Regions from separate parts of the Nitratireductor sp. GZWM139 genome, predicted to be linked through region 1. Evidence: predicted binding sites of a transcription regulator. Region 1 holds the regulator's gene; the other holds the start of a gene.
What was found. The regulator LexA, encoded in region 1, represses DNA repair genes until DNA is damaged. The targets are predictions, from matches to a motif close to TGTTCNNNNTGTGTTCNG.
Positions count from the first base shown of each region.

Region 2: the regulator LexA is predicted to act here: its motif matches at 2,634-2,651, upstream of recA (recombinase RecA).

Region 1 is NZ_JAMQML010000013.1:25,274-29,467, reverse strand. Features, by position in the region: gene gyrA (DNA gyrase subunit A) at 1-307, opposite strand, end outside; gene NDI72_RS15820 (MarC family protein) at 539-1,171, shown strand; gene lexA (transcriptional repressor LexA) at 1,258-1,980, shown strand; gene NDI72_RS15810 (NAD(P)H-hydrate dehydratase) at 2,073-3,578, opposite strand; gene NDI72_RS15805 (P-II family nitrogen regulator) at 3,860-4,194, shown strand, end outside.
Region 2 is NZ_JAMQML010000007.1:22,736-26,929, forward strand. Features, by position in the region: gene NDI72_RS10225 (YiaD family glycine zipper/OmpA-like lipoprotein) at 1-506, shown strand, start outside; gene NDI72_RS10230 (pseudouridine-5'-phosphate glycosidase) at 593-1,510, opposite strand; gene NDI72_RS10235 (carbohydrate kinase family protein) at 1,524-2,474, opposite strand; gene recA (recombinase RecA) at 2,710-3,789, shown strand; gene alaS (alanine--tRNA ligase) at 3,996-4,194, shown strand, end outside.

The DNA of each region.
Region 1 (4,194 bases):
TCTGCGCCATACGCACCAAGGCGTCGTAGATGGCGGCATCGCCGTGCGGGTGATACTTACCCATCACGTCGGCAACAGGACGGGCCGATTTCACATATTTGCGGTTCCAGTGGTAACCGCTCTCATGGGATGCATAGAGAATGCGCCGATGCACCGGCTTCAGACCATCGCGTGCATCCGGCAGGGCGCGGCTCACGATCACGCTCATCGCATAATCGAGATAAGAGCGCTGCATCTCCTCGACAATGGAAATCGGCTCGATTTCGTCGGGCTCGCCCGATCCGTTCGGCGTCGTCTGGTCAGTCAAAACGTGTCACATTCTTAATGAGGAATCACATACTCTTTATATATGAGCCGTCAGCGATTCTCCAATTGAGCATCCGTTTTTGATGACGGAAATCCAACGCAATTTCAGGCGCATACGAACCTCCTGGGGATGAGCGCCTTGACAAATTGCCGCAGGAAGCGAGCCTGCGTGAAGAATGAGGGCTTTTCCCTCGCATCCAAGCTGGGCTAGAGAGGCCGCAAGGAGAACCCGATGCCTGGTTACGATACCGTTTTCAACGCCTTCGTCACATTGCTGGTAACCGTCGATCCGCCAGGGCTTGCGCCGCTCTTTCTGGCGCTGACAGCGGGCATGAACCGCTCGGAGCGCAATCAGGTGGCCGTGCGCGCAGCCGTCATCGGATTCGCCGTTCTGGCCCTGTTCGGCGTCGCTGGCAGCGCCATTCTGGCCGTGTTCGGCATCACGCTTCCCGCCTTCCGCGTGGCAGGCGGCCTGCTTCTGTTCTTCATCGCCTTCGAGATGATCTTCGAGCGCCGCCAGGAGCGCCACGAAAAGAGCGCCGAGCGCGCGATCACGCGCGACATGATCCGCAACATCGCCGCCTTCCCGCTGGCCATTCCGCTGATCGCGGGTCCCGGCGCCATCTCGGCCACCGTGCTTCTTTCGGGCGAGTTCAATTCAATTCTTGGCACCATTGCGCTGCTCGGCATCCTGCTTGGAACGATCCTCCTCACCTATGCCGTTTTCACGCTGGCGGAGCGCGTGGACCGCTTTCTGGGCGAAACGGGACGCTCCATCCTGACGCGCCTCCTGGGCGTCATTCTGGCAGCCCTCGCGGTCCAGTTCGTGGCAGACGGAGCCAAGGCGCTTTTCGCTGCGCCATAGGCGCTGCAACCGGACGGTTGCGGAACACAACTGGAACATATAGAGTATGTTCTGGTTTTGTTTTTAACTGATTCTCGGTGGCGCCCATGCTGACCCGCAAGCAGCACGAACTTCTTCTGTTCATCCATGAACGACTGAAGGAGACCGGAATCCCGCCCTCCTTCGATGAAATGAAGGAGGCGCTCGACCTCGCCTCCAAGTCCGGCATTCACCGGCTGATCACGGCTCTGGAGGAGCGCGGCTTCATTCGCCGGCTCCCGAACAGGGCGCGTGCGCTGGAGGTTCTGCGGCTTCCCGATTCCATCGCGCCGGGCCTCAATTCCGCCGCGCGCGGCTTTTCGCCAAGCGTTATCGAGGGCAGCCTCGGCAAGACGCCCGCGCCAGCGGCCTCCAAGCCTGCCGCCAGCAATGATGACGCGCTTTCCGGCGTCGTTTCCGTGCCTGTCATGGGCCGCATCGCTGCCGGTGTCCCCATCGACGCCATTCAGCACCAGACCCATTCCATCGCGGTTCCGCCGGACATGCTGACCGGTGGCGATCACTACGCGCTTGAGGTCAAGGGCGACTCGATGATCGATGCGGGCATTTTCGATGGCGACACGGTGATCATCCGCGAGACGCAGACCGCCAATCCCGGCGAGATCGTCGTGGCGCTGGTGGATCAGGAGGAAGCAACGCTGAAGCGCTTCCGCCGCAAGGGCGCATCGATTGCCCTTGAAGCCGCCAATCCGGCTTACGAAACCCGTATCTTCGGCCCCGACCGCGTCAAGGTGCAGGGTCGCCTCGTCGGCCTGATGCGCCGCTACTGAGTTTAAGACTATCCGGGGCGGCTTCAGGCATGCCCCGGCTCCGATGCCATCCGGCATCCAGAATGCGCGCTCTTTTCAAGCTCCGCGTCGGTTCAGCTAACATCGTCCGGGAAGAGCGCCTGGAAGACATGCGGAAGCATCTCGGGGAGGTCTTCCGCAATCAGGCCCCGGCCAAACATCCCGCCAGCCTCTGCATGCAGCCACACGCCGGCTGATGCCGCCTCGAAGACCGGCATGCCCTGCGCCAGAAGGCTGGCCACAATCCCGCACAGAACATCGCCAGAGCCCGCCGTCGCCAGGAAACGCGATCCGTTGGTGTTAATCGCGGCGCGCCCGTCCGGGCAGGCGACGACCGTGTCCGCCCCCTTCAGGATGATCACCGCTCCTGAGCGCTCTGCCGCTGCGCGCGCACGCTCCACCTTGGACATGGAAGCATCGGCCGCGAGATCGCCGAAGAGGCGCGCGAATTCACCGTCATGCGGCGTCAGCACGGTCGCTACGGCAGAGCTTCTCACGGCCTCGAAGAGCGTATCGGGCGCATCGGCAAAGGCGGTGATGGCGTCGGCATCCAGCACCAGCCCTTTCAGCCCTTCATCGCGCTCCAGAAAACCCAGCGCGAAGCTGCGCGTGCGCTCGCCTGTGCCGGCTGCCGGGCCGAGAACAGCGGCTGTCGGTTTTCGCTCATCGAGGAAGGCGATGAGTTCATCCACTGCTTCCGCCTTGCGCAGCATGATCGAGGTCAGGTGCATCGCATTCACCGACAGGGCGTTTGCAGGCGAAAGCACCGTCACGGCCCCTGCCCCGGCGCGCGCCGCGCCACGCGCGGCAAGCCGCGCTGCACCAGTGGATGCGCCACCGCCCGAAACAACCGCCACATGACCACGCACATATTTGTGCGCATCGATCTCCACCGCCGGCACGCTGTCACGCCAGAGCGCCGGACCATTTTCCCAAAGGGCGATATCCATTGATGCAAGCGCCGTCTCGGCAATGCCGATATCGGCCACGACCAGCTCGCCACACAGGCGTCGACCGGGCATGAGCAGATGCCCCGGCTTTCTGCGGAAAAACGTGACGGTCAGGTCCGCATTGAAGCAGCTGCCGAGGAGCTTGCCCGTGAGACCCGAAAGACCGGACGGAAGATCGACGGCAACCACCGGGACGCCCGCAGCCGCAACCCGCTCGATGAGTTCGGCCTCGATGCCCGCGATTGGCTTTGAAAGCCCGGCGCCATAGAGCGCGTCAACCACCACCCAGCCGGCCTCGGGGCGAAAATCGGCCAGCGCCTCAGGCGTTACAAAACAGTCCTCGCGCGCCCTGGCGGCATCGCTGTCTTCCCGCGGCGCAGCATCGGCGAACAGGCGGACATTCACGCCGCGCTCGGCCAGAAGCCGCGCAATGACATAGCCGTCACCGCCATTGTTGCCCGGTCCGCAGAGAACCGCGACGCCGGCAGCGCCGGAAAACCGCTCGAGGATAAGATCAGCCACCGCCGCGCCGGCATTGCGCATCAGCCCGTACCCGTCATGAGGGCCGGCTGCGATGGCCGCGCGATCCACATTGCCCATTTCTTCAGGTGTCAGAACAACCATACGCATAACAAGCTGCCGCTTTCTTCGGCTCATTGCATATTTTTTAAGCAAGTCTCAAACTGCGAACCGCACCGCATGGTTCCCATCTTGCTATCCGGGGGCGCTCGCCTAGCATGCCAAAGCCGGAGAAAACCGCGTCGCGCCAATTCTCAAGACGCAGAATGCAGCGTTTGGCACGCAACATGCAAGGCTCTGTCACGAGTTGGCATGTTTCGTGCTTCAACCGAACCGGAGCAATAAGGGATGCGGACCATCCGTCCCTGAACCCATTTGGAGGCCACCGAGGCATGAAAAAGGTCGAAGCGATCATCAAACCCTTCAAGCTCGATGAGGTGAAGGAGGCCCTTCAGGAAATCGGCCTTCAGGGCATCACTGTCATCGAGGCGAAGGGTTTCGGACGCCAGAAAGGCCACACCGAGCTCTATCGCGGGGCGGAATATGTCGTCGACTTCCTCCCCAAGGTGAAGATCGAGGTCGTCCTGCCGGACGAAACCGTCGACGCCGCCATCGAGGCGATCCGCAAGGCGGCCCAGACAGGCCGCATCGGCGACGGCAAGATCTTCGTCACCAATGTTGAAGAGGTCATCCGCATCCGCACCGGCGAGACCGGCGCAGACGCAGT
Region 2 (4,194 bases), on a different contig from region 1:
CTGGTGGCGATGACCGCCGCAACGCGCTGATCGGCGCTGGCATCGGTGCGCTCGCCGGCGGCGCCATTGGCTCCTATATGGACCAGCAGGAAGCGCAGCTTCGCGGCCAGCTTCAGGGCACGGGCGTGAGCGTCACCCGTCAGGGCGACTACATCATCCTCAACATGCCGTCGAACATCACCTTCGCAACCGATTCGTCGACCATCCAGCCGGCGTTCTACTCCACGCTGAATTCGGTGGCGCTGGTGCTCAACAAGTACAACCGCACCCTCGTCGACGTGTTCGGCTTCACCGATTCCACCGGCAGCCCGAGCTACAACATGGACCTGTCGCAGCGTCGCGCCAGCTCTGTTGCCAGCTACCTGATCTCGCAGGGCGCGGCCAGCCAGCGCTTCGCGGTCATCGGTCGTGGCGAGAGCCAGCCGATTGCGTCCAACGCAACGCCGGAAGGCCGCGCACAGAACCGTCGCGTGGAAATCCGTCTGTCGCCGCTCACCGGCGCCTGATCGAGCACACAGCGGTCATACGCAAAAAGAAAAGCCGCCGGCGCATCGCCGGCGGCTTTTTTCGTGTCCGTTATAAGGTCGCGCGGTCAGCCGGCGGCGATGGCGGCAGCGATCCGCGCGGCAAGGCGGGCATTGTTCTTCACCAGCGCAATATTGGTGGTGAGGCTTGCGCCATCGGTCAGCTCCAGAATGCGGGCCAGCAGGAACGGCGTCACATCCTTGCCCGAAATGCCCTTTTCGGTCGCCTCCTTCTGGGCGGTGGCGATGTATCCGGCCATCACGTCGGCAGCGATTTCCTCATCCGCCGGAACCGGGTTGGCAATCAGCATGCCGCCGTCGATGCCAAGCGCCCGGCGCGTTGCCTGGAAACGGGCAATCGCCTCGGCCGTGTCAAGCCGCAGCGGCGCGGTGTAGGGCGACTGGCGCGACCAGAAAGCCGGCATCGTGTCGGTGCCATACGCCACGACCGGCACGCCGCGCGTTTCCAGAACCTCGAGCGTCTTTTCCGTGTCGAGAATGGCCTTGGGGCCAGCCGAAACGACGATCACCGGCGTCTGGGCCAACTCGTCCAGATCGGCGGAAATGTCGAAGCTCGTCTCCGCGCCCTTGTGAACGCCGCCAATGCCGCCGGTGGCGAAAACCGGGATGCCGGCCATCTGCGCGGCAATCATGGTCGCGGCCACCGTGGTGCCGCCGCTCTTGCCTTCGGCAATGGCGAAGGCGAGGTCGGCGCGCGACAGCTTCATCGGATCCTTGGCCTGCGCCAGCGCCTCGCGCTCATGGTCGGAAAGGCCGATCTTCAGCCGCCCGTCGATCACGGCGATGGTGGCGGGAACCGCACCTTCTTCGCGGATCAGAGCCTCCACGTCGCTCGCCATCTCATTGTTGCGCGGCCACGGCATGCCATGGGTGATGATAGTGCTTTCCAGGGCCACCACCGGCTTGCCGGCGGCAAGGGCTTCGGCGACGGGCGCGTGGATGTCGATAATGTTCTTGGACTGCACGGGGGAGGCTCCTTTATGAAACTGGTTGCGGCGCGGGCACCCGCTCAAGCGCCGCAAGGAAGGCGTTATCGTCGAATTCCGGCGCTGCCGAGGCGCTGGCGATCACAAGTCCGGACGCCGCGACGCCCTCGCGCACGGCCTGCGGCAAGGGCGTTCCGCGCATCAGCGCCGTCAGCGTCGCGCCGGTCAGCGCATCGCCGGCACCGGTCACGTCCACGATCTCCTCGATGCGCGGCGGCGTTATCTGCCACAGCCCTTCGGGGGTGAAAATCATGACCGATCCGCCACCCCCGGTGATCACGCCGGCGCTAAGGCCAAGCGCGCGCAGCGCCTCGATGGCGCGGGGAAGGGCGGCCTCGTCATCGACGCCTGCAAGGCTGCGCGCCTCGCGCACATTCATAAAGAGAACGGCGATCTGCGGAAAACTGGCGGTCAGCCGCCCCGCCTTTGCGGGCGAGACCGCGATGGCGTAGAGCGGCGCGCCGGCCCGGATCTCCGCAAGTCTGACCACCGCATCTTCAGGCATGTTGGCGTCGCACAGGATCGCATCGGCCTGTTCGGCGGCATGCCGCGCCTTCGAGCGGCGCATCTGTTTGGGAAAGGCCGTATCGTAAAGCGCCATGTCCGCGAACCCGGTGATCAGCTCGCCATCATGGTCGAGGATCGCCGTATAGCTGGGCGTCGCGCGGTCGAGAAACGTGGCGGAGAGGTCCTCAAAGCCCGCATCCTCGATGGCGCGCGCCACGGCGCTGCCGGCTGCATCGCCGCCGCGCAGAGACATGAGCGACACCGCGGCGCCACGCCGGCTGGCGATGCGCGCCGCATTGAATATGCCGCCGCCCACTTCTTCGCTCATCCGTCCGGGGTTGGATGTGGCGGGAATGTGCGGCGCATTAAGGCGTCCGCGCCGGTCCGGATGCGCGCCGCCAATGGCCAGCAGGCGAGGGGCTTTATCCGCGTTCATGGCGCTCTCCCGCGAATCGAAATGCACCCCTGCAATCCCCTTCGCCGCCACGGCCTTCCTGAGCGGCAGAGAGGCTGTCCGGCATGGTGTTGCGCGTACAAAAATAGAACAAATCTGGTTTGTTTATGTTTTTCAATATTTTGGTGCCTATTGCAAAAATAGAACAAAAGAGGTACAGATAATCATCGCGGATTTGGCGGAACCGCCTCCATTGACCTCGAAGGGGTGTTGTATCATGGCTCAGAATTCATTGCGGCTTGTAGAGGATAATTCGGTGGACAAAACCAAGGCTCTGGACGCGGCGCTATCGCAGATTGAACGGTCCTTCGGCAAGGGCTCGATCATGCGGCTCGGCGCCAACGATCAGGTGGTCGAGATCGAGACCATCTCCACCGGGTCTCTGGGCCTCGATATTGCTCTGGGCGTGGGCGGTCTGCCGCGCGGCCGTATTATCGAGATTTATGGCCCGGAAAGCTCCGGTAAGACGACACTCGCGCTGCACACGGTGGCCGAGGCGCAGAAGAAGGGCGGCATTTGCGGCTTCATCGACGCCGAGCATGCGCTCGATCCGGTCTATGCCCGCAAACTGGGCGTCGATCTGGAAAACCTTCTCATTTCGCAGCCCGACACGGGCGAGCAGGCGCTTGAGATCTGTGACACGCTGGTGCGCTCCGGCGCGCTCGACGTGATCGTGGTCGATTCGGTCGCCGCGCTGACGCCGCGGGCCGAAATCGAAGGCGAGATGGGCGATTCCCTGCCGGGCATGCAGGCCCGTCTGATGAGCCAGGCGCTCCGGAAGCTCACCGCTTCCATTTCGCGCTCCAAGACCATGGTCATCTTCATCAACCAGATCCGCATGAAGATCGGTGTGATGTTCGGCTCGCCCGAGACGACGACGGGCGGTAACGCGCTGAAATTCTACTCCTCGGTCCGTCTCGACATTCGCCGCATCGGCTCCGTCAAGGACCGTGACGAAGTGGTCGGCAACCAGACCCGCATCAAGGTGGTGAAGAACAAGATGGCCCCGCCCTTCAAGCAGGTCGAGTTCGACATCATGTATGGCGAGGGCGTGTCGAAGACCGGCGAACTGGTCGACCTTGGCGTGAAGGCCGGGATCGTCGAGAAGTCGGGCGCATGGTTCTCCTACAATTCCCAGCGTCTGGGGCAGGGGCGTGAAAACGCCAAGCAGTTCCTGCGCGACAATCCCGAGGCGGCGCAGGAGATCGAGCTGGCGCTGCGCCAGAATGCCGGTCTCATCGCCGAAAAATTCCTTGAGGATGGCGGCCCCGGCGACCAGGATGGCGCTGACGATTGATAATTTGAGTGACGCCGACTGTCGGATGTGACCGTTGGCTGACTGTGAAAGACAAGACACCGCCGCTCGCCGGCGGTGTTTTTTTGTGTAAAGCCCGCATGATGTGCGCTGGCGCACGGGATTTCTGGACACGTCCCGGTGCTGGCGTTAAAAGGCGGACTTCTATTCCCCGCACCCTTGGACGGGCTTCTCGCAAAGGCTGAAACATGAGTGGCGTCAACGACATCCGGTCGACCTTTCTCGACTATTTCAAGAAAAACGGTCATGAGATCGTGGCCTCGGGCCCGCTCGTGCCGCGCAACGATCCGACCCTCATGTTCACCAATGCGGGCATGGTGCCGTTCAAGAACGTGTTCACCGGTCTGGAAACGCGGCCCTATGATCGCGCGGTAACCGCGCAGAAAT